3 regions of the Shewanella sp. GutDb-MelDb genome follow, and region 3 is predicted to be linked to each of the others. Evidence: predicted binding sites of a transcription regulator. Region 3 holds the regulator's gene; each other region holds the start of a gene.
What was found. The regulator LexA, encoded in region 3, represses DNA repair genes until DNA is damaged. The targets are predictions, from matches to a motif close to TACTGTATNNNNATACAGTA.
Positions count from the first base shown of each region.

Region 1: dinG (ATP-dependent DNA helicase DinG) is a predicted target of LexA. The motif match lies at 6,366-6,385, and genes of this name have one in related genera.
Region 2: recA (recombinase RecA) is a predicted target of LexA. The motif match lies at 2,114-2,133, and genes of this name have one in related genera.

Region 1 is NZ_PJBM01000112.1:9,206-19,496, reverse strand. Features, by position in the region: gene CXF82_RS02240 (TonB-dependent receptor domain-containing protein) at 1-1,542, opposite strand, end outside; gene CXF82_RS02235 (porin) at 2,485-3,690, opposite strand; gene CXF82_RS02230 (DNA polymerase II) at 3,923-6,307, opposite strand; gene dinG (ATP-dependent DNA helicase DinG) at 6,409-8,481, shown strand; gene CXF82_RS02220 (sulfite exporter TauE/SafE family protein) at 8,490-9,263, shown strand; gene CXF82_RS02215 (primosomal replication protein) at 9,260-9,922, shown strand; gene CXF82_RS02210 (DUF2057 domain-containing protein) at 9,932-10,291, shown strand, end outside.
Region 2 is NZ_PJBM01000260.1:25,931-36,221, forward strand. Features, by position in the region: gene alaS (alanine--tRNA ligase) at 1-476, opposite strand, end outside; gene recA (recombinase RecA) at 943-2,010, opposite strand; gene mutS (DNA mismatch repair protein MutS) at 2,330-4,912, shown strand; gene rpoS (RNA polymerase sigma factor RpoS) at 4,988-5,956, opposite strand; gene CXF82_RS19375 (peptidoglycan DD-metalloendopeptidase family protein) at 6,033-6,929, opposite strand; gene CXF82_RS19380 (protein-L-isoaspartate(D-aspartate) O-methyltransferase) at 7,012-7,647, opposite strand; gene surE (5'/3'-nucleotidase SurE) at 7,682-8,434, opposite strand; gene truD (tRNA pseudouridine(13) synthase TruD) at 8,431-9,498, opposite strand; gene ispF (2-C-methyl-D-erythritol 2,4-cyclodiphosphate synthase) at 9,514-9,993, opposite strand; gene ispD (2-C-methyl-D-erythritol 4-phosphate cytidylyltransferase) at 10,032-10,291, opposite strand, start outside.
Region 3 is NZ_PJBM01000258.1:4,412-14,702, forward strand. Features, by position in the region: gene coxB (cytochrome c oxidase subunit II) at 1-526, opposite strand, end outside; gene CXF82_RS18475 (cell division inhibitor SulA) at 978-1,490, opposite strand; gene lexA (transcriptional repressor LexA) at 1,487-2,107, opposite strand; gene plsB (glycerol-3-phosphate 1-O-acyltransferase PlsB) at 2,409-4,832, shown strand; gene mtr (tryptophan permease) at 4,832-6,088, shown strand; gene CXF82_RS18495 (AraC family transcriptional regulator) at 6,125-7,147, opposite strand; gene CXF82_RS18500 (MFS transporter) at 7,295-7,660, shown strand; gene CXF82_RS18505 (HlyD family secretion protein) at 7,653-8,876, shown strand; gene CXF82_RS18510 (GGDEF domain-containing protein) at 8,973-10,166, opposite strand.

The DNA.
Region 1 (10,291 bases), on a different contig from region 3:
CTTATTCTGGCCAGTTTCAGTGGTGTTATAATCACCAGAAATGTATTGAAGCATTTCAGGAGAAACTTGGTCAGCCGAGCCTGGCGTTCCGAAAATATTTAACGGTACACAACCATCAATTGCTGCGCCTTCTTCATTTAGACATACTAGTTGCGATCCGCTTGCATCAACTACCGCATCACCATTTCCATCTACAATTAAGTTACCATTCGCATCTAACCAACCAGTTGGTCCTGCAGCTTCAGCAACACGATCTAAATTGAAATAACCTGCTGCTTTTTCGACAGAGTCACTTTGACCCCAAACATAAGATAGTTCCCAATCCCAACCATTTTCCAAAGCACCATTGAAACCAACGGCAGTTCTGAATGTTTTATAATCTCGCTCGTTAGCTCGGCCACCAGTTTCAACCATACGACGACGCCAATCATCAATCACATAAGCATTACCGTTAGAATCTTTTGGACCCATTTTTTGATTGTAATAGTTATTTGGCGAGTACGGAGCAGGTGAACCAAAGAAGATCAGCGGCGCTAGTGGCTCGGGAGCTAATACTCGGTTACCCGTTGTTTGAACATAACTTGCTTCAGCAAAAGAATTAACTTCACCTAAGAAACCAAACTCACCTAATGTGTAGTTTGCAAATACTGATGCATAACGACGCTTACTTGGTGTTTGTAGATAGTTAACAGGATTATAGTTATATGAGTCAGTACCCCCATCGTATGCTCTCCAATCCCCATACTCTGGACCACGAGTTACACGACCATCTGCTGTGTTAGCATTTACCCATGGTGGCGCTGAAGAACCACCTTCCTGTGTTGTACCGTCTTCATAGGCACGAAGTTCAAATTCAGAAAAAGAACGATCTCCCATGAATGCATCACCTTGGTCGCTATAACCAAGTGCTACCACTACGTTGCCTCGATCGCTAGCAGCACCGAAGGTAACATCAACACCTTTGCTTATCGCATCACCTTTGTCGCTGCCGCCGTAATTTAACTTAACTTCAAAGCCTTCAAAGTCATCTTTTGTAATAATGTTAACAACACCAGCAATTGCATCAGAACCATAAGTCGCAGATGCACCGTCTTTTAAAATTTCAACTCGTTTAACGATAGCTGTAGGAATAGTGTTTAAATCAACAGAAGAGTTAGCACCTCCACCACCGGCAACAACACGGCGTCCGTTAATTAATACCAGCGTTCGCTCAGAACCAATACCGCGAAGCGAGAAGCGAGTACTTGAATCACCACCGTTGTTAGTTTGAGTGTTAGTTGCAGCACCTGCTGATGATGTTAAATTTTGTAGAAGGTCACCAACGTTATTAACGCTCATTTTTTCAATTGCGGCAGCATCAATTGTCGTTACTGGGTTAGCCCCTTCCATATCAGTTCTTTTAATGCGAGAACCCGTAACTTCGATACGTTCAACCGTTTCTTCGTCTGCTGCGAACACTGCTGGAGCAGTAAACGCGGCAGTCATTGCACCACTAACAAGTGCTAAACGCACTGAGTTAGCAAGTAAGTTATTCTTATACATTGTAAATCTCCCTGAACTTTCTTTTATTGTTTTATTGTTTTATCTGAATCAACAAAAATGAAACACGATATTTACATTTAGTTTCATTTGCACACGAATAAAAACACAATGGAAACAATTTTACAACAATTGTGACACTGATTAGCTACAATTCAGCCATCAATGCTTACAACAAGGAGTTGTGGCTCATTAGATATTTTTTAATGGAAATCCTCTGAAAATAATGTTGAACAATGTGCAAGGGAGGAGGAGCTAGCAAAAAATCACAATCAAATATTAACAATCAGGAAATAATACGACCAGTACTTTAAGGCACTGTTAATAATGGGTATTTAATACCAACTTGATTTCAAAGACGTATTGTCATTTAGGGTTTAAACTGAATTGTACTCATACGAATAGCGGCTCATAATTATAATTATAGACAATAAAACGTCAGATATTTATCGATCATATGCCCTTAAAGTCATGAGTTAATCTAAAGAAAGTTGATCATGAAGACCTATGCTGTAAGTTTATTTTTACAACTACATAGTAATAGACACCACACATAGATAAACGATAAGCCCCTGTATTAAATGTATAAAAACAAAGTTGGATATCTCTGTGTAAGATAAATATTCAAATAATCAATAAAAAATAGATCTTGATTGATTTTCAATCAATACACTTACGCCTTTACAATGAAAATCTCACAATTGAATCACCCCTGCATCAAAAGAGCCATTTGTGACTTTATTAGAAGAACTATTTTTCAGACCACTAGTTTAGTGAAGAACTTTAGTTTTGAGATGATAAGGGAGAGGAGTGGCATTAAACATCTAAATTGAGACTCTTATCAGAACTATTTGATAACGGGTCGGTTTTAAACAAAAAAAGCCAGCAGCGTTAAGCTACTGGCTTTTTAAATCATCATTACCTAAGGTAATGACCGACTAAATATTACATGTAATATCTAATACCGATAGAGATACCGTCATCTTCCGAGAATTCCATCGCTGCTTGTTGTGCTTTATCTGAACTGGTGAAATCACTGAAGTCTTTACGACCTTCAAGATACAACATAGTGTTGTCATCCCAAACGTAATGTAAACCAACAAGCAAGAACTGACGTTTGAACACATCGCCATTGTAAGCATCGCCGTATTCATCACCGGCTTCTAAAATGTTGTAGCCAACAAGAGGACGAAGACCATTATCAAACTTATAAGAGAACAGAGATTCCATACCCAATGCTTCAGGGATATAACGGTTCAAGTTATCAGTATCGTGGAACTCTTGCTTGTTAACGTTGACTGCACCGTAAAAGCCTTTGCCATTGAACTCACCCCAAGTCGCACCCGCGCCAAAGATCAAATCAGTTTCACTGACAGACTTTCCTGACTGGTAATCAGCATCAAACTGACCTACGTTAGCACCCGCGGTGATGACTAGGTCATCTGACACATTATAAGTTGCAGAAGCACCGTAAGTGTTGTCATACTGAACCGTTGCAATAGGGTTGTTGTTGGCAACTGCAGCAGCGTCAATGAATCCTGGGAAGTTATCACTTTCATACAAATCGAAGCTATCTTGCTTTAGCTGTGCTTGAACTGCGAAGCTAAAATCACCGAATGCATTACGGTACTGAACTGTTTTGTCACCACGACCGGTGCCATTAATAGCGCCGTCCGCTTTATTGAGAGTATAAGTACCAGAGGTATTACCATCCCAAGTATTTACGAGGTTAGTATTATAAACCACGTCATACCAAGCGCCCCATTGCTTACCAATAGTTAATGAACCATAAGTATCATGAGCAAGTCCAACGTAACCTAAACGAGTGCTTAAGAAATCGTTGCTCTCTGATGTGAATTCATTAGCATAAGTACCGCTAGAGTTTGTAATTGAGCTATTACCAACTAAGTTAACGCCCCACTCTATCTTTGCAAATGTTTTCCAGCCATCGCCCATGTTGCGGGTAAAACCGAAATTAATACGCGACGAACCATTCTCGACTTCTGTAGCACCCTGTGTATTGATCACTCGAGCATCAATCCAACCACCAATTTCTACTGCGTTTTTATCATCTTTATAAACTTCGATTGCTGATACTGAGGGTACAAAAATTACTGCGGCTAATGCCGATGCTACTAAAGTCTTTTTCATCTAATGCCTAACCTTTAATTATGTTCAATCTGCTTCATTCAATATATTTCCATTCCGTTGTTTTCTTTCTATCCTATTTGCAGACGAGGTTAGCAAAAGATTAGCAATCACTCAAAGACGAACATCACAAAAATAGCCATATTTTGCACCAATTTAACTCGCAAGCCTATAACAGCCGAGGGATCGAACCAATTGTTAACATAAAGATAGCAAGGCGTTAATATGGCCCTGCTTAAATTAACGTCATTTGATTTGATGTAACTTTACTGAAACTTTTATTCATTATTGAAAGTATGGGCTCAGCAATAGGCCCTAATTGGCGGTCGATGTAGTAATCAATATCAATGGGGGATTTTTGATGAGATAGCGGTTCGGCGCCAGACGTTGTCATTACGTACTCGATCCTTGCCCCTTTTTTGGTGACACTTTGATCACCGGTTGCTTCAAAGAGTATTCTTGCCGCTTTTAAATGAGGAGATGACTTTGCAGTATAATCTTCAAGGTTGCGACGTAAATTTTTAACGAAGACCAATTCTTCCGTCAAAGCACCACTGTTTAACTGATCGATAGTGAGCTTGATATACGCTTCGATATCTTGCTGGTTAAATAACCGCTCATAGAGTTCATACTGTACTCTTCTCGCCAGCGGCGACCAATCACTGCGTACTTGTTCCATTCCTTTGAACACTAATGTTGTTTTTCCAAGCCCATCCTTCTTTGTGCCGACGTAACGTTTTTTTGAACCTTCGGCAGAACCGCGGAGCGTTGGCATAAAAAACTGTTCAAAGTGAGTCTCAAACTCTAGCTCTAAGAAACTATCAATACCGAATTTATCAGTGAGCCGCTGTAGCCATAGTTGATTTATTTTTGCAGCAAGTTCCTTACCAGTGGCCTGCACTTTACTTTCATCAAAATCATTACCTAACCAGACAAAGGTTGAATCGGTGTCGCCATAAATGACTTCAAAGCCCGCCGCCTCTATCCAGCTACGGGTTTGCTTCATTATTTCATGGCCACGCATAGTAATTGAGCTCGCGAGCTTAGCGTCATGAAAAACACAACCTCGAGAGCCAAGCACACCATATAGTGAATTCATGATAATTTTTATCGCTTGAGAAAGCGGTGCATTGTGGTTAATTTTAGCCAACTCTCGTTGTTCAGAAAGGTGCTTAATTAAGCGAGGTAAAATGGGCTCATTCCGACTAAACCTTGCCCCTAAATAGCCCTCTACGGTGTCAGACTCTTGTTGATGTAATGATTCAACTAACCCTTTAGGATCAATTAGAAATGTTCGAATGATGGATGGGTAAAGACTCTTAAAATCTAACACCAAAATATGTCGATACAAGCCAGGAACGGAGTCCATCACATAGCCACCGGGGCTCTCAATGCCATCGCTGGCGGGTGCACTCGGAGCGATGTAACCACTTCGGTGCAAGTGCGGTAAATACAAATTCATAAATGCAGCAACCGATGCTCCCACACGTCCAAGCTCAAGCCCCGTCAACTTTGCCCGCTCTATCGCAAATTCAAACAGCTGTGTTTTTTCAAATATATCCCAGACTAGACGACTATCAGTGAGGTTGTAGTGCGCCAACGCGGGCTTGTCGTTGGCAAACAGATCATTAATTTCATCCATTCTGTTACCCACATTGTCGATAGCTTTGCCTTCATCCAACAATGCTCTCGACACAAACTCAAGTGAATAACGATCAAACTGATAAAATGCCGCTTTCAACCAATCAATACCATCGAGTACCACTCTTCCTGGTAATCGCAGTGTCTCTGGCCTATATTTATCATCAACTTTCCAGCTCAAATTTTGGTTGCTGCGCCCAATAGTAAGCGGAATACCATGGTGTTTCGCGCGCCGATATAATAGGGCTAAATCAAAAGTCACCACCGCCCAACCAATGACAATGTCGGGGTCGTAATCTGCAAACCAAGCAATCAAGTGGTGAATGAGTGCCGGTTCGTTTGCAACCCACTGAATATAATCAACCTCAACCGGTTGTGGCTCACCCACCATAATGACTTTTTCAAACACCACACCCGTTTCTGTCTGACCGTATAAACCAACAGAATAGAGTTCCCCACTAAAACTGCATTCAAAATCGAGTGAAATGGCTTTAAGCGATTGTACAGCCTCTGCTCGTCTGGCTTTATGAGCGATAAAACGTGGCTGGGCTCCCTGTACAGCAGGTTCGAAATGACCACTAAATTCAGCATCAAGAGCAATAAAGCGTTCGATTAAAAATCGATGTTCAGCTTTAATATCACTTTCAAAGAGTTCAATACCTTGGTCTTTCGCAATCCGTATTAGGTTGCGCTGATGTCTCAGATCTCGGGTATACAGCGCAGTGACGTCTTCATGCTGGAAACTTTTAAGCGTTAGCCGCTTACGACGAATGTGCTTTAACTCTTGATGTTGATTAATAATATTTTCATCAATCGTACGAATAAAACACACATGTTCTTGCTGTGGAATCTCAACGGTCACCGGCCCAGATTGTGTGGCAATAAAGTACTGTAGGCACAGTCCATCTTGCCGATGTATTGCATGGCGGGTTAGCACCCGCCCCTTTATTGTCTGAAGCACATTGGTTGTTGAGGTCATGGCTGTTTACTCAAATAAATTCACGAATAATCACTTAACACTTCTTAGGCTATGTAATCACTGTTATTATGTACAGCATTATTTACTGGACCAGTGCATTCATGTTATCCGCAGACGTTAAAACTCAGATCCGTACTATATATAAAGGTATTGCTTTAGCTCTGCCCAATTTTCGCTCTCGCCGGGAGCAAAATTATATTGTTGCGGAAATATCAAAAACCCTTGCGGGGGAATATGACAAGCAGCGACGCATCATCGTGGTCGAAGCTGGTACTGGTATCGGTAAATCACTGGCCTATATTTTGGGGACAATTCCTTTAGCGTTAGCAAATAAAAAAAAGGTCTGTATCGCGACTGCAACCGTCGCATTGCAAGAGCAATTACTGCATAAAGATTTACCCTTTTTTCTGCAACACTCCGGTCTAGACTTTACCTTTGGCTTAGTCAAAGGACGACAACGCTATGTGTGTTTATCTAAGTTAGAGATGCTTGTTGGTCCTGATGACAGTAATCAAATGGCGATGTGGCAATCAAAGCCAGATCAAAGCCAGGTTGATATGTTAGAGGGACTGCTAAAGGACTATAAAGAGTCTCGCTGGAATGGTGAGCGCGATACATTAACTCAACCTCTGCCGGATCACTTATGGCAACAGATTGCCTGTGATAAGCATAGCTGTCATAAGCAATTGGCAAGTCATCGAAATTGCCCTTTTCATAAAGCCCGAGAAGATCTCGATACCTGGGATGTATTAATCGCCAACCATAGTCTGCTATTTGCCGACTTGGAATTGGGCGGTGGAGTCATTCTGCCCGATCCTGCAGATCTTTATTATGTCATCGATGAAGCACACCACCTGCCCATTGTTGCTCGTGACTTTAGTAGCGCTCAATCCACCATCCGTGGCGCGACCGATTGGCTTGAAAAACTCACCAAAACAACCTCAAAGCTTCAAAACCAGATTAAGAGCAATTATATCATTGCGCCTGCACAGGCAATGCTCGACCATGTTGGCGATATTAGCGGATTACTCAATCAAGTTGCTCACTTTTGTGATGCTCAAGCTAACCAATTTGATAATCCAGAAAACCGCTTTCGTTTCGAACACGGTAAATTACCACCAGCACTGCTTATTCTTGCCGAAAACCTCGCTACAGCTTCCAATGTGGCATTGAAACAGTTCAACAAAATGTTGGCCTTGCTCAATGAAGCGATAAAAGATGGTGATATTCCCAAGCACCAATCTGAAGCGCTACTGTCAGAAACAGGCTTTATGCTGCAGCGCATTGAAAACTTGCAAAAGCTGTGGAAAATGATGGCTAAGCAAGATAGCCCTAAAGGTGCGCCAATGGCACGCTGGATTGAACAACTCACAGGTAAGCAGGCTGATTACTTATTCAGTGTCTCACCGATCGAAGTCGGCTTTATGTTAGAGAATTTACTCTGGGAAAAGGCGGCTGGTGTGGTGCTTTGTAGTGCAACACTCAGAGCGCTCAATAACTTTAATCACTTTACTCATCAAGTGGGCTTATCCATAAACGATGGCAGTCGCTATCTTGCGCTCGACTCACCGTTTGATTTTGAGCAAAATGCGACGTTATTCTTACCCCATATGGATACAGAGCCAACACATGACAACTATACCGATGAGCTCGCTAAGCAAATCATCGCACTCGTTGAAGATGAAATGGCCAGTTTGGTGTTATTTGCCTCTTATTGGCAAATGGAAAAAGTCGTAGACCTTGTTGAAAGTAAAATAAAAACAGGATTACTGGTCCAAGGCGTGTTGCCAAGACAAGAGATCCTAAAGCAACATAAACAACGCTGCGATGATGGCAAACCCAGTATTATTTTTGGTACAGGCAGTTTTTCAGAAGGCCTCGACTTACCAGGTGATTATTTAACTAACCTCATCATTACTAAGTTACCTTTTGCAGTGCCAACGTCACCGGTTGAGCAAGCTCATTCAGAATATATTAAAATAAAGGGTGGAAACCCCTTTTTACAACTGACAATCCCAGATGCTTCGCGCAAATTGGTACAGAGTTGTGGTAGATTACTTCGAAAAGAACAGGATTATGGCCGGATTTCCATCTTAGATAGACGCTTAGTCACCAAGCGCTATGGAAAATCATTATTAGATGCCCTACCGCCTTTTCGACGCGTTATTGAATAGGACAACGATTGGATTTATTACTAGAGCCAAGTAGCTGGGCTTTGTTAGCATTGATAGGCTTAATTGCAGGCTTTATCGACGCTGTAGCTGGCGGCGGTGGACTGCTTTCTATCCCTGCATTATTAGCCATGGGGATCCCTCCCCACATGGCACTTGCCACCAATAAATTGGCAGCCTGTTTTGGCTCATCTATGGCGGCATTTACTTATTATAAGCAAAGATTATTCTCTCCTAGCTTGTGGTATCACACTTTTATCGCCACTTTCATCGGCGCAGTTATCGGCACATTTGTGGTTTCGATTATCGATAACCAGTGGCTGGAAAAATGGCTACCGTTAATTATTATCACCATCGCTATTTATACTCTATTCCAGCCTAACGCCATGGGCTGTAAAAACTGTGAAATACCGGTAAAACCTAAGCGTAAAAGAATGCAATGGTTGCAAGGCTTACCTCTTGGGTTTTACGACGGCTTTGCAGGGCCAGGCATTGGTGCATTCTGGACCGTCACCAGTACAGGTATGCATAAGTTGCCTTTGCTTTATAGCTTAGGGCTTGCTCGTGCAATGACCTTTACCAGCAATTTAACATCGCTCATTATATTTTTGGTCATGGGTCAAGTTCATTTGACCATAGGGCTCGCTATGGGGATTTGTATGATGATTGGTTCTTATATTGGCGCACATTCAGCCATTAAGTTTGGACTGCCGTTCATTCGCCCTATTTTCGTTACCATGATTCTATTAATCGCAGCACAATTGGCCTGGAGTGCATGGGCATGACAACCAGCGAACTCATCAATCGACTTAAATACCAGCTAAAGCAGCTAGAACAAGAGGTGTTGCAACACGATGCCCACTTGCCCGCTGGACAACGAAAAATGATGCAAGACGTTGAGCGTTTTAATAATGAATTATTTGTGCAAGAAGGCGCTCAACTTAAACCTTGTATCGATCAGCTTTCAAAAAATGTAGCTCAGCTACAACAACTCATCAATGCTAAACGCTCTCCTTACACCATTATATCTAGCTGTGAAAAAATACAAGACCGCTTTAGTGCCGTTCGCCGAGCACTTGCTACAACCGGTATTAATATTAAGTCGTTAGAACAGCAAAAACGCACTCGACGCGCGCATGCAATAAAGCGTGGAGTTCGAGCTCACCAGCAAAGCGGCTTTAGCTGGATCGCATCAAATGTTATGCAAAATAGCCATCAACTGTATGAAGAACTTAACAAACATTTGAACTGGGCTAAGATTATTGAACAAAAAATTGAAAATTTGCAATCTTCTCTTGATAACTGTCATAGTGCTGACAAAATAAAGCTACAGAATGAGATCCTTGCTCAACACTCTCGCCTCGGCAAGTGTCGACAAGCCACCAGCTACATTGAAGATCGTATCCAATTATTCGAGCGACCTTTCAAGGGCCAAAATCGTTAAGGAGCAATAATGAAACCGCTACTACCAATAACCGCTATTCTCGCTTTATGTGGTTCCTCTGCAGCATTTGCTGCAAATTTGAATATTCCAATGTCATTTGAATATATCGCGCTTGATGGGCAAGAAGTTGAAACCAGTTTATTTAACCATAAGTCTGAACTCGAACTCAGCAATGGTACCCACAAGATCGCCGTTCGATACAATGATCTTGTCGAAGATGATTTTAGTGATAGCGAAACCAATATTAAGTCTTCGCCTTTTATCATCACTCTAAAAGTGGATGGTGATTATGAGTATCACATGAAGCCCGCTGACGGTGATTTTGTAAAGCATCCCGCTAAGTTTGCCAAGGCTCCTCAAGTCGTCATC
Region 2 (10,291 bases), on a different contig from region 3:
TTGTTATCGCCTATACGAATAACATTTTCAGGTGCAATACCGATTTTTTTCGTCCAGATATCGTAAGCTTCGTTATCGGTGTCGTAAATAGTGACGCATAAACGCTCTTTGGGCAGTTTTAGCTCTTTAGTTAGAAAATTCCAAGCAAAGTTTATCGCTTCTTCTTTGAAGTAATCACCAAAGCTAAAGTTACCGAGCATTTCAAAAAATGTATGGTGGCGCGCTGTGTAACCAACATTATCTAAATCATTATGCTTACCGCCCGCTCTTACACATCGCTGAGATGAGGTGGCACGGCTATAATTGCGCTTGTCTTCTCCAAGAAATACGTCTTTGAACTGGTTCATACCCGCATTAGTAAATAATAACGTAGGGTCATTAGTTGGCACTAGAGAGCTACTATCAACGACCTGATGACCATTGGTACCGAAATATGCCAAGAAAGCACTACGCAGTGCTGCAGTAGTTTGATACATGAAACCGTCCTGAATTAGGTTGTGCAACTAGCCCGAAAAAGAGCCTAATGATAAATTTTTATGAAAAGCATTATAAGCAGTGTCATGGCTAACAACCAGCCCTGTAGTGACAAAACTGCGTAGACAGCTAAAAAAATGGGTATTGCGGGATCATTCTAAGATATGAGTGGTGAAAATGAGGTTGCTAGCAAATGACAAATTAATCGTAAGGATCACACTCAAGAGCATAAGATATTTGTTCGAATGAAGACTTTGCCCTATTAGATAACGACTGTCGTCTAAATAGACTGTAAGAGCACGGCTATTAGCACCATTTTAATTTTTAGTACGTCAAACTCAGAAAGTTTAGTTTAGTTTAGTTTGGTTTGGATTTTTTACGGGAATGATCACGGCGCGCTATAAGCGCGCCGTGACGTGTAATGCTGATTGGGGCATAAGTATTAAAAAGCTAACTCAAAAAAGGGACTTAAAAAACTTCGCCTGTTTCTAAATCAACATTGTCACCTGCAGTGTCAGTAGTTTCCGCTGTTACTTTTTCGCCTTTGCCTAATAACATTGAACGCAAAGTAGCCTCAATTTCGTCAGACACTTCTGGGTTTTCAATTAAATACTTACCAGCGTTTGCACGGCCTTGACCAATTTTACTGCCTTTATATGCATACCAAGCACCTGACTTTTCAATTAACTTATGAATAACGCCTAAGTCAACTAGCTCGCCAGTACTGTTAATACCTTTGCCATAAAGGATTTGGAATTCAGCTTGCTTAAACGGCGCAGCAATTTTGTTCTTAACCACTTTAACGCGCGTTTCGTTACCAATAACTTCATCGCGGTCTTTGATCGCACCAGTACGGCGAATATCTAAACGAACAGAAGCGTAGAACTTAAGTGCGTTACCACCAGTCGTGGTTTCAGGGTTACCAAACATGACACCAATTTTCATACGAATTTGGTTAATGAAGATAAGCAAAGTATTTGATTGCTTAAGGTTACCTGCAAGTTTACGCATTGCTTGGCTCATCATACGCGCCGCTAGGCCCATGTGAGAGTCACCAATTTCGCCTTCAATTTCAGCTTTTGGCGTTAATGCCGCCACGGAGTCAACAACAATAACGTCAACTGCGCCAGAACGACTCAATGCATCACAAATCTCTAACGCTTGCTCACCAGTATCAGGTTGTGAGCAAAGTAAATTATCAATATCAACACCTAGATTCTTTGCATAGATGGGGTCCAAAGCATGCTCGGCATCGATAAATGCACAAATCTTGCCCTGCCTCTGTGCTGCAGCAATCACTTCCAACGTTAGTGTTGTTTTACCTGATGATTCTGGACCGTAGATTTCGCAAATACGCCCCATAGGCAGGCCACCAGCACCCAACGCCACATCCAAAGATAGAGAGCCAGTAGAGATTGTTTCAACATCCATTGAACGATTTTCGCCCAACTTCATAATTGAACCTTTACCAAATTGCTTTTCAATTTGACCTAAAACGGCGTTTAACGCTTTCTCTTTATTTGGATCTATCTTCATTATTATTTCCTTAAAATCACAGTGCTAACACAGTTTCAGCACTGTATTATCATTTTGATGACGACTCTAATATCTACTTTAGGGCCTCAATATGAAACTAGTATACTGTACAATCATACAGTATCAAGTACTGTGCAAGATTTTTTTATTAAACCAACAAAATCATACAGATAAGCAATAGTACGTAAAAAACGCCCTTAGTTAGCAGTATTTCATCATAATAATCCCCACTAAGATGAGTAAAAAATTGTTAAGATTGGCAACCATAAATGTTTAATGGCCACTACGCGCCGCAGTAAAGTACAGGCAAAGCAAATTGATGACTGCTATTGATCCGCAAAACTTAGAAAAACACACCCCGATGATGCGTCAATATTTGACGCTAAAAGCGGAAAATCCAGATATGTTGCTATTTTATCGCATGGGGGACTTCTACGAGCTTTTTTACGAAGATGCCAAACTCGCTTCTGAGTTGCTCGGTATCTCATTAACAGCACGCGGAAAAAGTGGTGGCGACCCGATCCCTATGGCTGGCCTACCCTACCACGCTGTTGAAGGGTATTTAGCGAAGCTAGTGCAACTTCGTGTGTCTGTCGCGATCTGCGAGCAAGTAGGCGATCCAGCCACTTCAAAGGGGCCAGTTGATCGCAAAGTTGTCCGTCTCGTCACCCCAGGGACTTTGACTGATGAAGCCTTGCTACAAGAGAAGCAAGATAATTTACTTGCCGCACTCTATCAAGGCAAAGCGGGATATGGTTACGCGACTCTTGATATCGCATCCGGCCGTTTTGTGGTCACAGAGCTGAAAGATACCGAGGCTCTGGAAGCTGAATTGCAAAGAACCAATCCGGCAGAATTGCTTTATAGCGAAGACTTTTCACAAATGAGTCTTATTGCAGGCATGAATGGCACTCGCCGTCGACCGGAGTGGGAATTTGATTTTGAGACTTGCCACCGTTTGCTGCTAAGTCAATTTGGCACTAAAGACCTTAAAGGTTTCGGTATTGAAGATGCCAGACTGTCACTGCAAGCTGCAGGATGCCTAATGCAGTATGTGAAAGATACTCAGCGTACAGCATTACCACATATAAACTCGATCATACGTTTTAACCAAGCTGATAGCATCATACTTGATGCTGCGACGCGTCGTAATTTAGAGTTAACAGTAAACCTGCAAGGCGGACAAACTAACACCTTAGCCTCTGTATTAGATAATACAGTTACAGCTATGGGTAGCCGCATGCTACAGCGCTGGTTGCATCAGCCACTGCGTGATCACCAAGTCATAAATGCTCGACAGTCATCTATTGCCGAGTTAATTACCAGTGAGCATTACCTTACCCTTGCTGAAGACTTAAAAGCATTAGGTGACGTTGAGCGAATAACAGCTCGTATCGCCCTTCGCAATGCCCGACCAAGAGATTTTGCGCGCTTACGTCAAGCATTAGGCTTGTTACCGCAACTACAGCAAACGCTTAAGTCGACAACAGTTCCTCACCTTCAATACCTGTCTCAAGTCATTGGCGAGTTCCCTGAAGAACTAGTCTTGCTGTCAAATGCCATTGTCGATAATCCACCAATGCTTATTCGTGATGGTGGTGTAATACGTGACGGTTATGATGCAGAGCTTGATGAATGGCGTGTACTAAGCGCCGGTGCTACCGATTACCTTGCCCAGTTGGAAGCTCGAGAGAAAGAACAAACAGGGATATCTACCCTAAAAGTCGGCTACAACCGAGTACATGGATACTACATTGAAGTCAGCCGCCGCGAATCAGATCTGGTGCCCTTGAGTTATCAACGCCGTCAAACGCTAAAAAACACAGAGCGTTATATCATTGCGGAACTGAAAGAACACGAAGAAAAAGTCCTTTCAAGCCAAGGTAAAGCACTCGCATTAGAAAAACAGTTATGGGAACAGTTATTTGACCTCCTATTGCCGAAAATACATGAGCTGCAAGAGTTTGCCAAAGCCGCGGCTGAATTGGATGTCTTGTGTAACTTTGCTGAACGCGCTGAAACACTTAACTACGCCTGCCCAGAACTATCAGAAGCTTCAGGAATACATATAGAAGCAGGTCGCCATCCTGTTGTCGAGCAAGTAAGTCAAAGTCCCTTTATAGCGAACCCAGTAACGCTAGATGACCAACGTAAAATGCTGATTGTTACCGGTCCAAACATGGGGGGTAAGTCCACCTATATGAGGCAGATAGCCTTAATCACCTTGATGGCACATATTGGTTGTTACGTTCCTGCGGAGCATGCCGTAATTGGCCCTGTCGATAGAATATTTACCCGTATTGGCGCGTCAGACGATCTCGCTTCTGGACGATCGACTTTTATGGTCGAGATGACCGAAACGGCGAATATCCTTCATAATGCAACGCCAAACAGTCTGGTCTTAATGGATGAGATTGGCCGCGGTACATCTACCTACGATGGCTTATCATTGGCATGGTCGGCTGCAGAGTATTTAGCCAAAAACCTTAACGCAATGACGCTATTTGCAACGCATTACTTTGAGTTAACCCAGCTTCCGGAGCTGATGGATAACGTCGAAAATGTGCATCTGGATGCCGTTGAACATGGTGATTCAATCGTGTTTATGCATGCGGTGCAAGAGGGCCCAGCCAGTCGAAGTTACGGATTGCAGGTTGCCGCACTTGCAGGTGTGCCAAACAGCGTCATAAGTGCTGCCAAACAAAAGCTTCACCATTTAGAAAGCCGCGATCAGGCAATGGAGCAGTCGCAAAATGGTCAGATTTTGGCTCAACAAGCCATCAGTTTGCCAACACAAGCATCATCAGCTGTGATTGAGGCACTTGAAAAGCTCAATCCCGATGAACTGACACCAAGGCAAGCGCTCGATTATCTTTATCACTTAAAAAAGTTATCACTGTAATAATATAAGTCTCTTTGCTTTAAGCAATAGAAACAAAAAAGGCGCCAGCGGCGCCTTTTCTTTATCTACCGGTTGCTAAATTCTAAAAATAGCCTCAACAGATAGACCTTGGGCGCCTAACAAATCTTTTAAGCGCTTTAATGCTTCAACTTGAATTTGGCGTACACGCTCACGGGTTAAGCCAATCTCTTTACCGACGTTTTCAAGTGTTGATGGCTCATAGCCTAATAAACCAAATCGGCGCGCTAGAACTTCTCTTTGCTTGGTATTAAGTTCATCTAACCACTTCACTACTGATTTCGACATATCTTCATCTTGAACCTTATAATCAGGTCCAACATTGTCGTCATCAGCTAATACATCCAGTAACGCCTTATCACTTTCGCCACCCAACGGGGTATCGACTGAGGTGATGCGTTCGTTTAACTTGAGCATACGACTGACATCGCTGCTTGATAGATCGAGTTTATCTGCAATTTCTTCTGCGGTAGGCTCATGGTCTAATTTTTGAGCTAGCTCTCGTGCAGTACGCAGGTAAACATTAAGCTCTTTTACGACATGGATGGGTAATCGAATCGTACGAGTCTGATTCATAATTGCTCGTTCGATTGTTTGTCTGATCCACCACGTCGCATAAGTTGAGAATCTGAAACCACGTTCAGGATCGAACTTCTCTACGGCACGGATTAAGCCCAAATTACCTTCTTCAATAAGATCGAGCAGCGCTAAGCCACGATTATTATATCGACGTGCAATTTTTACGACTAATCTGAGGTTACTTTCGATCATGCGGTTGCGGGATTTTTCACAGCCTTTAAGTGACTTGCGTGAAAAAAACACCTCTTCTTCTGCGCTGAGAAGGGGGGAAAATCCTATTTCACCTAGATACAGTTGTGTCGCATCGAGGTTTTTTTGTAAATCGTCTTGTACTTGTTGCTCCAACTCTGCTTCTTTAACTTCCTTTTTATTGACGTCTGATGTTAATCCTTTTACAGAAGTATTCGTAGGTTTTTCTGCCACTACGGCATTATTTGTTCTGCCCATAATATATCTCCCAAATTTCATATTTAACTACTGCACTGTACTGTCCTCCGATTTGCCAAACTGGCAGCCTAATCAACTATTGCTTAGGCAAATATTTAAGTGGGTTTACTGACTTCCCATGATAACGGATCTCAAAATGTAGCATGACCCGATTAGTGCCGGTATTACCCATTTCAGCAACTGTCTGTCCAACATTAACAAGTTGCTTTTCTTTTACTAAGATCTTATCAGCATGTGCATATGCACTTAGATAATCGTCACTATGCTTTATAATAACTAAATTACCATAACCTCGTAGTGCACTTCCTGCATAAACCACTCTACCACTAGCAGCAGCTTTAATTGCATCACCACGATTACCCGCGATCTTTATTCCTTTATTTCCCTGCTCTTTGGCTGAGAAAGTTCCAATCACCTTACCTTTCACAGGCCAGAACCACCGACTTACCTTTTTAGGTAAGGTTGACTCTCGCTTGTGGATAACAGGGTTAACAACTTGTTGACTGCTTGTTACAGAGTACGCAGGCTTTGCAACTTGATCAAGCTGTTTTTTTGACGCTGTTTTAGTCGTTTTTTTATCAACGGAATTAGGTTTAACACTTTGTTTACTAATAACTTTAGTGTTCTTTGCAGTCGATTTAACAGCTGTTTTTGACGTTTTTTTGGCAGTATTAGTATTTGTAACAGATTTTTTAGAGCGAAAACTCAATACCTGTCCAGGGTAGATGGTATAAGGCTTTCGCAGGTTATTGACCTTAGCAACATCAGCAAAATCTTTATTTGCCCCCCAAGAGATAGAGTACAAGGTATCGCCCTGTTTAACTTTATATCGGCTACTGGTAATCGAACCTCTGTCATAAGACGGCTTTATCGGGGAGTTCAAGGATTCCACGGGTGCGGGGCGCTCAGCTTGGAAGCTGCAACCTGATAATGCAAAAGTAAAAATGATACAGAAGTACGCAATAAACTTCATATGACTCGGCTACCCCAAATCGCAAATCTGCGACCATGACTTAAAATTTAGGACAAGGACTACAACAAGAGTAACAATAAAGTTAAGCAAGTTCACCACTCACTAATGGCACAAATCGCACAACCTCTATTGCCTCTGACACACATTTATCACCCACACGAGTGACTTTCAGTAATTGCTGAGATGCTTCTCCTACAGGGATAACAAGCACACCACCCTCTGCTAGCTGTTCTATTAACGCGCTAGGCACACTCGCAGCAGCAGCGGTGACCATAATCGCATCATAAGGCCCTTTACTCGGCCAGCCTTGCCAACCGTCGCCATATTTAAAAGCAATATTATGTAGATCAAGCTTTTTTAAACGTTGTCTTGCTTGAATTTGTAGGCTCTTAATCCGTTCAACAGTACATAGCTGTGGTACTAACTGAGCTAATATTGCCGCTTGATAACCTGAACCAGTGCCTATTTCTAGCACCTTTTTCGGTTTACTTTGCAATAAAATCTCGGTCATCCTGGCAACAATATAAGGTTGCGATATGGTCTGTCCTTGACCAATTGGCAGTGCCGTATTTTCATAGGCTTTATGCCCTAGCGCAGCATCTAAAAAACGCTCTCTTGGCGTATTAGCCACCGCTTTTAAAACTGACTCTTGACGGATGCCAGCTTCATACAGACTTTTTGCTAGATTCAAAGCTGACGTTGACGCGAGCCGGTTCATAAATAACGGTTCCAATAGTATTAAAATTATTTGTCTACAACTCTACGGTTGCTAACCAAGTCGTCATTGCCGCTAACTGCTCAAAGGCGGTTAAGTCGACAGTCAATGGCGTTATAGAAACATAGCCGTTGGCAACAGCATAAAAGTCAGTACCTTCACTTGCGTCTTGTTGATCACCTGGCGGGCCTAACCAAAATATCTCTTTGCCTGCGGGATCTTGTGTCCTGATCATCCCTTCAGCTCTATGCCTTGCACCCAATCGAGTGATCTTGATGCCTTTAACATCAGTAATAGGCAGGTCAGGCACATTGATATTCAAAATCTTATCTTGCGCAATAGGTTGTTTCTGTAAGCCTTTAACAATTTTCAACGCAAAATAAGCTGCTGTTTCATAATGTTTTAACTCAGAGCCCACAAGCGAAATAGCTATCGCTGGAAAGCCTAAGAAGCGGCCCTCCATTGCTGCCGCAACAGTGCCAGAATAGAGAGTATCATCGCCCATATTTGCACCAGCGTTGATCCCCGACACTACCATGTCTGGTTCATCTTGATACAACTCTCTTATCGCAAGGTGTACACAATCAGTTGGAGTGCCGCTCACCGAGATATAACCATTGTCTAACTTATTCAGCCGCAGTGGATTGGTCAAGGTCAGCGAGTTACTCGCACCAGAGCAGTTACGATCTGGGCCAACAGTTAAGGTTTCTGCTATCTGCTTTAACGCGTTTGTCAAAGCAACGATACCTTCGGCATTTACACCATCATCGTTACTAATTAAAATTTTCATTCTGTTGCAACGAGTTCCTGTTGTGCCGCTAGCATTTGTTTTCTAGCCACCTCTTGCACATCTTGATACTCAAACAGTTCTCGTAAGACAGAAGTAGCATAAGAGCCTGATGGTAAAGCAAATTTAAGCGTAATGGTATCTTCTTCAATTTGATACTGTAAATGCTGTGGTTCAAGTAGCAGAGCACGACGCTCTTGACTTAGCCCCGCATGTTCTAATCCATCACGATCAATCGCTAAGTCTTCAAGCGCGTTTGCTTCCACTTCAGCGGCGTCAGCTTGAGCTAATGGCAAACCACGCCCCCACATAGGAGCCGAGAGTTGGATATCTTTTTTGGCCAAACGTGCGGTTAAGGTTTCATCCCATTGCTCGGCAATGAAATAGCTCTTGCTACCCGCCAGCATGACACAATCACCGCTTAGCGTCGCAATGCCATGTGAGGCTAATCTCGCGGATGTAGCCACATTAAACACATTCGAGCGAACAGCAGAAAGATACATACTGCGTTTATTGCGGTCTTTAACATTGCGACCGCCAAACATCTGCCGACCAAATACAAGGTTCTTGCCTTCATGACCAAAACGTTGCTCACCAAAATAATTGGGGACACCTATTTGAGTTATCTTTTCCAGCCGAGCGACAACATCGTCAATCTCAGTGACGTTTCTCAATACTAAGGTGAAACGGTTTCCCGCCAAAGCCCCTATCCGTAATTTTTTTCCATGACGAGAAGCGGTCATCACTGTGATTTTGTCACTGTTAAGTGCTTGCCAATTAGGTGTTTCTTTACCTGGGATACGAACACCAAACCATTGTTCGGTCACTGCATGTTTATCTTTTTGCCCTGCGTAAGTCACCTCTTTTGGATGAACATGAGCAAAACTTGAGAGCATTTTTGCGACTTCGAGTGTATTAAGGCCATCTTTGCGAATGTGTAGCAGGTGGTGCTCGCCCTCGCCTGTTGGCACAAAAGGCAGAATTTCTTGTACTAAGAAATCACTATTATGTGTTCTTAGATCAGCAGTAGCTGCGGGCTTACCGTGTAAATAATGAAGTTCGCTCATATCTCTATAATCTCTTTATATCTTTGCCAGCAGCACTACAGCTTCAACTGCAATACCTTCTTTTCTGCCTGTGAAACCAAGCTTCTCTGTCGTTGTCGCTTTAACATTAATATCGCCAATATCAGACTGCAGATCCGCAGCTAACAAACAACGAATACTTTCTATATGTGGTGCCATCTTTGGGGCTTGCGCAATAATGGTCACATCCAAATTTGATAACGAAAAGCCTAAATCCAGCACCAATTTATAACAGTGCCTCAGCAAGACCCGGCTGTCAGCGCCTTTAAACTGGGCGTCAGTATCCGGAAAGTGCTTACCTATATCACCCAATGCCATTGCACCGAGTATTGCATCAGAAATGGCATGTAACACCACATCACCATCTGAGTGCGCAATAAGACCAACATCGAAAGGGACAACAACGCCGCCTAAGATCAATGGTGGTTCGCCGCCAAATTTATGCACATCGAACCCATGGCCAATTCTAATTTTCATTTCAATTCCTAGTGATGACACTAACCAGCGTTTAAACGTTAGCCTATGCTGCTTAGATTTTTAAGAAATAGCGAAGCCAGCTGCAGATCATCAGGATGGGTCACTTTGATGTTGTCAGCGCGACCGCTAATAATACCCGGCATAATGCCTGCCCACTCCATAGCTGACGCTTCGTCAGTGATAAGTGCTCCTGCAGCCAATGCAGCTTTTAGATTATCCCTTAACGGCTTAACAGGAAAATACTGCGGTGTTAAGGCATGCCAAAGTTTGTCACGGCAAACAGTATTACATATCTCGC
Region 3 (10,291 bases):
CTTTACGATTAATGGGTAATACGAGATGTTTGTCTACTTCAAGCAAATAGTGTTCACCTTTAGCTTCGGTGCCCTCTATTTGTGCTCTAGGAGTCGACATTAAGCTATAAAACTCAACGTCTTTATCGAAATAGCTGTAATGCCACTTCCACTGCGAACCTGTTATTTTAATGGTGAGGTCAGCATTACTGGGGTCTTCCATTGCAATCAAGGTTTTGGTTGCGGGAATAGCCATGATTATAAGAATAATAAAAGGCACTACAGTCCATAAAATCTCGACTTTAGTACTTTCATGAAAGTTGGCGGCGACTGCGCCTTTTGATTTGCGATGGTTGATCATGGCATAAATCATTGCGCCAAAAACAACAATGCCAATAGCACAGCAGATATAAAGGATAATCATATGGAGGTTATAAACCTTACCACTGATCTCCGTCACGCCTTCTGTCATATTAAACGGCATTTCTGATGCAAACAGTGTAGGCGAAAATATTAGCGCCAACACACAGTACAACAATTGCTTCACTAGACTTCTCCTCTGTCAACAAGACAAAGAAGAGTCACACAGTAAGTCTCTGCTCTATGTAAACTCTTCAGTTCCCAAAAAAGCAACGATGACTTCAAAGTGCGCGAGTGGTTTATCCATCGTGTCGTTATGTTTCGACTATCGATTAGACTTTATATAATTTCAGTATTTTAATACTGGTTAGTGTAACCACACTGGCACCTACGGCTGAAATATATCAGGCCGATCTCAGTCTTCATATACTCTTTAAGGATCTACAGTCCATACATAAAGACCGACGACTAAATCGCTCGGATATAACAATATATCGTTGTTATCAGTACCTACCCTACTTGGTGTTGAAATATTGATCAAGATCACTTTTTGATTCATTTGCTTAGCGGCAGTAATAAAAAAGCTCCCGTTAAGGGAGCTTTGCTTTAGAGACTAGATTTGTAATAGAAAGAATTGCTTAATGGACTGCTGCGAACAGTGAACCTTGTTTAAACCGCTCGTCCTGTGTATTTATTGTGCTGTCAGGTAAGTGAGCATTCGCATTTTCAATAATGATACCCACCGCTTGAGCACTCTTTGCGACTAACTGCAGTCGTCTACTGTCTCGTGCATCGACTTCATTCGTCCAGGTTATTACCGCGCTTGATGTGCCACTCGTGAGCGCTTTTTCCATAGCCCAAAGTGTTTCGAATTCATCTTTTGCGTGTACCAGTAGGATTCTATCCATGCGGACGCCAGCAGAAGCGAGCATCTGTTTGTAACCGATATTAGGTGGGCTAATTAATACAATCCAGCGACCTTGTTGGCTCAGTTGAGCAAGTTGGCCACTAATCTGTTTTAATTCAGTGCGCCCCTGAGTGTGAGATACCATAGTTTCGATATCTGTATTTACCTTTTTAGACATAGCTTGAGCAGGTATATCTTGCCAAAGGCCAGGGTGACGCGGGCTTACACCTAATAATTTGTTCATTGCCAATCTCCATTACGGATCACGCCAACGGCTAAACCTTCAATACTTAAGCTTTGGTTTGCCAGATCAACTTCTATCGGTGAATAATCTTCATTCTCAGCATGTAAATAAACTTTATTGCCTTTCTTTTCAAAGCGTTTAACCGTGACTTCATCTTCTACTCGTGCCACCACAACTTGACCGTTGCTTGCATGTTGGATCTTATGCACTGCAAGCAAATCGCCTTCAAGTATGCCGATGTTTTTCATGCTGTCACCGCGTACTTTAAGCAGGAAGTCGGCTGACGGGCGGAACATGGTAGGATCAATTTTATAATGTTGCTCTACATGTTCTTGAGCCAGAATAGGTTCACCTGCGGCCACTTGACCAATAAGCGGTAAACCAAGGTCGGCATCTTCGGTATCATCTTGAATTAACTTAATTCCTCGAGAGGTACCTGGCATGATCTCAATACAGCCTTTCTTCGCTAAAGCTTTTAAGTGCTCCTCGGCTGCATTGGCAGATTTAAAGCCTAAACGTTTGGCTATTTCAGCACGGGTGGGTGGCATACCTGTGTCTGTAATATTGCGTTTAATTAGCTCTAAAATTTCAGCTTGACGTGGTGTAAGTGGTCTCATTATTAAGCCTGTCTTTCCATACAGTAACTGTCAGTATATACAGTATTTCTGTTCGCGCAAGTATTAACCAAATTTATGTTAAAGTTGAATTTATTAGCACTAGGGTGGGGCTGAGAGATTAAGGAGGGATGAACGAGATTTAATCCTGATAGGCAGGATATACATAGACTTATGATGGCTTAAGTCATTGTTCTATAAATACGCAAATGTTTCCGAGTGCCATTATAAAGCAATTGCGCAAACACTCCGAAATTCTGGTATTCTACGGGGTTATTAGAAGCGACTATACTGCAAGCGAATCATGTCGAAAAAAGACTCTCTTTGGTTTAAATCATTACGCTGGATCCAAAAAAAGCTCGTGCACACTATTGTAGTGCCTCATGATCCTTTTGAAGACCTCAATCTCGATCCAAGCAAGCCACTCGTTTATGTCATGAAAACAGAATCTGTTAGTGACATAGCAGCTCTTAGTGAGATAACCGGTAAATTCGGTTTACCTAGCCCATATAATGACTTAGAGGTTAATGGGGTGACTGCGCCGCGCGTTGTCTGCCTTGAAGGTAGCAAGCCTCTATTTGGCGAAAGAGAAAGTGCCGAACAGTATTTGCATTGCTTTAAGCGCCTATTGAGTGTGCATAAGCAAAATGAAGAATTAGATATTCAGCTAGTTCCTGTGAGTCTTTATTGGGGACGAACCCCAGGCAAAGAAGACGACACCATGCGCGCTGCTGTGTTGGAGCGTCAAAATCCGACTTGGTTACGCAAGTGCTTGATGATCTTGTTTCTCGGTCGACACAACTTTGTGCAGTTTTCTAATGCTGTTTCTCTGCGTTATATGGCAGACGAACATGGTACTGATAAGCGCATCGCACAAAAACTAGCCCGTGTCGCGCGAGTGCATTTTCAGCGTCAACGTAAAGTAATGACTGGGCCTCAGCTGCCTAAGCGCCAAGCTCTGTTCCATGCTTTGCTAAAGTCAGAATCAATTACCCGAGCCATTAAAGAAGAAGCGACAAATAAAAAAATCTCCGAATCAGAAGCGCGTGCAAAAGCGATGGAGTATCTAGATGAAGTCGCGGCGGATTACTCCGATAGCTTAGTGCGTATTACCGAGCGTTTTCTTACTTGGTTGTGGAATAAGCTCTATAAAGGTATCAATATTAAAGGTGCGGAGCAGGTTCGTCAGTTGCACCATGATGGTCATGAAATCGTCTATGTACCGTGTCATCGCAGCCACATGGATTATTTGTTGCTGTCTTACATCCTCTATTATCAAGGCATGGTGCCGCCGCATATTGCTGCCGGCATTAATCTTAACTTCTGGCCAGCAGGACCTATGTTCCGCCGTGGTGGCGCATTCTTTATTCGCCGAAGTTTTCGCGGTAATAAGCTCTATACCGCGGTATTCCGTGAATACCTCGATCAACTCTTTACTAAGGGTTATCCGGTTGAGTACTTTACCGAAGGTGGTCGCTCACGCACAGGTCGTTTATTAGCCCCTAAAACAGGCATGATCGCCATGACGCTTAACAGTGTACTGCGCGGTGTTGAACGTCCTGTCACTTTAGTGCCGGTTTATCTTGGTTATGACCATGTAATGGAAGTGGCGACTTATCACAAAGAATTAAGTGGTAAAAAGAAGAAGAAAGAGTCGGTTTGGCAAGTGTTTGGTGCGATTCGAAAGTTAGGTAATTTCGGCCAAGGCTATGTGAATTTTGGTAAGCCAATTACCTTACACAATTTCTTGAACGATGAAGTGCCAACGTGGCGTGAAGATATCGTCCAAGACCCAGAACAAAAGCAACCATGGTTTACACCAGCGGTGAACAAGTTGGCCAGAGAGGTGATGACTAACATTAACGATGCTGCCGCGGTAAGTGCAGTGACGTTAACCAGCTTAGTTTTGCTAGCATCTGAGCAAAATGCGTTAGAGCGTAGCCAGCTAGAAAAGCAGTTGGACCTTTATCTCACGTTATTAAAAGAGTTGCCTTATACCGAATACACATCGGTACCAGAAGGCAGCGGTAAAGACCTTGTATCTCATGGTCTGGAACTGAAAAAGATTAAAATTGAAAGTGATTCGCTTGGGGATATCATTTCCATCGATGATAGCATTGCAATTACAATGACTTATTATCGTAACAACATTATTCATTTAATGGTTGTCCCCTCGCTAATTGCCGCTTGCTTGCTGCGTAAAGAGCAGTGTACTCGTGATGATGTGCTTAGCTTTGTCAGTGATTTTTATCCGTTGCTGAAAGCGGAACTGTTTATGGGCATTGAGGATCCGGCAGCCTATACACACCGCATTCTAGATATTTTTGTCGCGCAAGGCTTAGTGGCTGAAAATGGTCATTTCACTGTTGCTGATAATAAGGTGAATAAGTTGCTGCTGTTGTCTGGCACGATAGACGAAACCATGCAACGTTACGCCATTTTGTTTAATTTGTTGGCAGTAAAACCGAACATGGAACGCTCGGAGCTTGAACGCGACAGCCACCGTCTTGCACAAAGGCTGGGAGCGCTTCACGGTATTACGGCGCCAGAGTTTTACGACAAGAAGCTATACGCCACGCTCAGCGTTAAATTAAAAGAGTTAGGTCATCTAACGGATAGCGAAGGGTGCAGTGATATCAAACGGATTAAAGACAGAGCCAATTTACTGCTACGTTCATTGGTAAGGCAAACAATAGTCGATAGTGTTAATGCGGAGCAAAATAGCTAATGGCCAATCATATGAACGCGGCCAAGAATAAGTCTGCTGGAAAATCGGTGTTAGGCGGCGCAATGATCATCGCCGGCACCACTGTTGGAGCGGGCATGTTCTCGTTGCCTGTTGTGGGCGCTGGGATGTGGTTTGGCTATTCAATGCTGATGCTGGTTGGCATATGGTTTTGCATGTTGGTGTCGGGGCTGATGTTGCTCGAGACTAATTTGCACTTTAAACCGGGTGCGAGTTTTGACACATTAACGAAAACAACATTGGGTCAGTTCTGGCGTATCATCAACGGGCTCTCAATTGCCTTTGTACTGTATATTTTGACCTATGCTTACATTAGTGGCGGCAGCTCGATTGTTAACCATAGCCTTGCAGGGCTTGGGATTAACTTACCGCAAAGTATTGCCGGACTCATTTTTGCCGCCGTATTAGCGTCAATCGTTATTATCAGCACTAAAGCGGTCGATAGAATTACCACTATTATGCTGGGTGGTATGATTATTACGTTCTTTATTGCCGTAGGTAATCTGCTGATCGATGTGGATACCACTAAGTTGTTTGTGCCTGATGGCGAAACCAGTTATGCGCCATATTTACTTGCGGCTTTGCCCTTTGGCTTAGCAAGCTTTGGCTACCACGGTAACGTGCCTAGCCTGGTAAAGTATTACGGTAATCAACCAAAGACGATTATTAAAGCCATCTTCATTGGTACCTTCATCGCACTCGTTATTTATAGCTGCTGGTTAGTGGCGACCATGGGTAATATTCCACGCAGTCAGTTTATTGATATTATCGCTCAAGGCGGCAATATGGGCATATTGGTTGGGGCATTGTCAGAAGTGATAGCCAGTCGCTGGCTTAACACCATGTTGTCGTTATTTGCCAACCTTGCCGTTGCTTCATCATTCCTCGGTGTCACCTTAGGCTTATTTGATTACCTTGCGGATCTGTTTGGTTTTGATGAATCTCGTCAAGGCCGCTTAAAGACCGCCGCAGTAACATTTATACCGCCAACTATTTTGGGCTTGCTATTTCCCAACGGGTTCTTAATTGCTATTGGTTTTGCAGCATTAGCGGCAACTATTTGGGCAGCGATAGTCCCTGCTATGATGGCCTATAAATCACGACAAATATTTGCAGACAGTGACAGTTTTAAAGTGCCAGGTGGCACGCCTTTGATCGTCGTCATCATCATTTTTGGTTTGGTCACTGGCGCATGCCACTTACTGGCCATGGCTGGTATATTGCCCGTTTACGGTTAATCAGCATTATTCATCTGTATGATTAAAAAGCCTCCTTTATAGAGGCTTTTTGTTTTGTCGGTTTATCTTGCTCATATATTGCGTCGGGGTTTGCTTTCTAAAGCGAGCAAAGGAGCGACTGAAACTATGAGCATTTGCATAGCCTAAGCGTTGTGCTATCTCGGCTAAATCTTTTCCTTCCAACATGTATTTGATTGCTTGATTACACAATATATAACCCGATATGTGGGTGAAGCTAAAGCCTATTTTTAGCAAACGCCGTTGCAGTTGCTGCCCTGAGATCCCAAAGAGTTCTGCGACAGAAACCACCGTGGGTAGATCATAATAGCGAGCATAGTTGATCATTTCGTAGAGCACTTTGGGTAGGTCAGAGGGCTGTGGCATGTTCAAATAACTTTCAAGCTGAGCGAGTGACACTGAAGTGGTTAACGTCTCGGTGGGAAAATAATCCATCGGTGATGAACTGAATAAGTCGTCGATACTTATCCATAACTCAGTTTGTGCGGCATTCCAAGATACGGGGCAACCAAATATCGCTTCAGTCTCTTTTTGCTTAATCGGCGGGCCGCTGAGCTTGAGCTTTTTTAAAGTGTAATGATTGCCGGTAAAGTGTTTGATGGCATTAAACAAAGTGATCGCCACCCGCAGTGAATCATGTGAACGAGCCCTTTCTTTGGCATAAGGGTTGTTGTAGCACCATTTCAATATGTTACCTGATTGCAGCGCATAATAGCTTGCCCCAGAATGAAAGCTACAAATCCCATGGTTAATCCGCCGAAAACACAGGGCTAAATCAGGCGCCGACAAGAACCAGTTTCCCGGTATCTCTAGTGCCGAAATATCCAGGTAATGCTGAATTTTCACCATATAGTCGGTATCACCCGTTAGCATCTCTAGTTGTATAAACCATTTAGATACTTCGGTAAACGGGATGAGTGCCATTCGCTCGTCAAACAGAGCAGCTGGGATCGACAGCTCGTTTAAACTAATTCCATAGTGAGCTTCAACACCCTTAAAAACCGGCGCGATATAGCTAGAGCGGATAAATGCCGTATCCATTGTGATAACCATCTTTATTTCGAATGTGGATACCATATTGAATCATAGAATAGAGCTAAATGATATATAGAGGTATTCTGGCTTGTTCTAATTTATAGACAGGGCAAACTGCTTTTTCAATCAGTCGATTTTAAGGTCTAGTTCCCTATGAGTTTATTCAGTATGCCGTTCGTCGATACCGGTGTTGATGCCGCTTTACATGGCGTTGCAGGTGTCGTGATGGTGCTGACAATTGCCGCTGCCGCATTTGGCTTCTGGAAGATCCATGAAATGCCTATTAACAAGGCCCATAAAAAACAGCACCAACAGATAGGGCTCATTACCGCGCTCACCTGGATAGGCTTTGTCTGGCATTGGGTGTGGGTCATCGCGGTGATTGTTGCGTTCGTTGATAGCGAAAAAGCATTGCGCCGTGTGCGAGATATCTGGCGAGAAAACAGTAACGATGACACGAGTGATAACAATGCAGAAATAAAGCCACTTGAGATAAATGAGGAGCAAACCAATGCTTGAAGGTTTAGCGGTTTGGGCTCTATTGATCTACCTGCTGCGTTTAGTCGGCATGCCGTGGAACACTTATAGTAAAAGCTTCGCTTATTTAGGCGGAACGGGGTGGCTGATGTTTGTTTGGGTTGGCCTGCTCAACTACACCCCAATGGACATGTCGGGTGGCTCATTGGTGCAATCGCCACGTATTCAGTTACGGCCTGCCAATACCCAAATAAAAGGTAAGGTAGATAATATCTATGTACAACCCAATCAAACGATTGAGGCTGGTCAGTTAATCTATGATCTGGATGATGAGCCGTTTCAGATTGAGCTCAATAAGACGTTGGTGGCTAAACAGAGCGCAACAGTGGCACTGTCGCTAGCCAGCGAAGATGTGAAACTAGCACTGAAGCAACATGATGTCGCCATTGCTGATGTGAGCATTAGTCGTAATGAGCTGCATGCTGCAACTAAAGATCTACATTGGAAACAGAAAACGCTCGCCCGCTATATTGAGCAGAATCGCGTAGTGCCTGACACAGTGACCAAGAGTTTACTGGATGAACAACAAACGGCGGTCGATCTTGCCATGGCACAAGTGAACACCTATGGTAGCCAAATCGAAAAGGCAGTTACGGCTGAGCAAACGGCGCTACTCAATATTGAGAAGTCTCACCTTAACGTGCAAGGCCGTGAGTCGGACCTTAATAGCGAGATAGAAAATGTAGCGCAAGCACAGTGGAAGCTAGACAACACCAAGGTATACGCACCTGCGGACGGTTATGTCACTAACTTCATTATGCGTGAAGGTCAGTATGTTGGCGTTGCCCCTAGAATGCAGATGTATACCAACGAAAAATATGTGTTAATGCGAGTCAATCATCAGGCTATCCGTAATGTTAAAGTTGGCCAGATGGCGGAATTTTCCTCGGCTGTTTACCCTGGGAAAGTGTTTAATGCAGAAGTTGAAGGGATAGTAGAAGCCACGGGCGAGTCGCAAGGATCGTTACTGGGTTTTGATGACAATGTGAGGCAAACTACGGGGCTAAATGCCAGTAATAAGCACCATTTTGTCAGGCTAAAGCTGACCGAAACCGGTGACTATGATATTCCCGTAGGCTCTGTGGGGTTAGCTTGGATTTCGGGAACCAAACCCATCGCATTCCTTAATTTCTTGGACATTATTCGCGGTATCGTGATCAGAATGAAATCACAAATCTACTATTTTTATTCTTTATAATAAACGTCGGCCATGTGGGCTTCGAACTGAGACCGTGCATGGCTTTTATACTCAACGCCTTAGAAGCCCTCCTTTAAGAGGCTAGGCTCTGGTTAACTAAGCAAACACTCGATCTCTGCCATTCTTTTTGGCGATATAGAGCGCTTTGTCTGCTCGTTTTAGCGTCTGCTCAAAAGTGGACTCACCGTGATGCTCAGAGACGCCAATAGAGATGGTAATGTTGGCTGATTTGGTTGGAATTTGCGCGCTCTCTTTCCGGTTTGATTTACTGGTTAACATTCGCGAATCATTTCGTATAGCGATCTTATAATCCCTCACTTTAATTCTAATCTCCTCTAAGTGAGGCATAATCTCCTCCACGTCCTTATTGGGGAATACTATGGCAAATTCCTCGCCGCCATAACGGTAGACTTTACCCCCACCTCTAATTTTATTCAGTTTACAGGCGACCAACCGTAAAACTTGGTCGCCAATGTCGTGACCAAAATTGTCATTAAACTTTTTGAAATGGTCGATATCGACCATCGCTACGCTGTAGTGACTATTAAGTGACGGCGCCATGGTATTGAGTGCTCGACGAGAATAAAGCCCGGTGAGATCATCGCGGTAAGCCAACTGGTGAGACTCAAACAAGATGGCAAGCAGATAAACGAGAGCGAGCAAACAGAGTAGCAGTGCCAGTGGTAATTCAGCCGGTAAGTAAAATTGAAATAACCAAATAAACAAGGTGACAGTGATAGTCGAATCGATTCGGCTACCACGTGACACACAGCTAATGCAGGTGACCAGCGTTGCGATTCCTATTGGAACCTGCATCGGCGTTAGTAGCTCCAGTACAGTAGGGATCGTATTGGCAGGCGGTTGGTTAATAAAGGAAATCATCGCTATTGAGCCAAACGCGATGGCAAAACAAAGCGCGATACCGAGTATAATCTTGATTGAATACACTGAGAACAAGGCTCTATCGCGAGTTATCGCGAATAGCATAATGATTAATGTTCCGGCGAGAAAGATAGGTTCGCTTATTGGCTCAATAAGACTCGCGTCAACAATATCACCATACTCAAGCAGGTAATAGCTAAGCAGTAACAGTGCCAGGTAAGTGATGCGGCTAAAGTTAAATTGCAACGCCAACAACGCCGCCACTGGGAGCAGGTAGAGTGGCAGTTCACTTATTGTTGGCATCCACGCTTGCCAAATGTACTCATAATATTGCGCAGCGGCAATACCGCTGAACACAATAAAAATGGGCATAAAGAGGTAGCGGACGCTACGTAAAAATACCGACACTGAATATCCTTATAAATGGCCTCTTCAATATTATAGACGAGGCTCGCAGATATCAGTCATTAGTTGTCCTTTGAGATGTATATACCCGTTCTACTTTAAAGTGCATGTTTCAGAGCTGCTTGAGC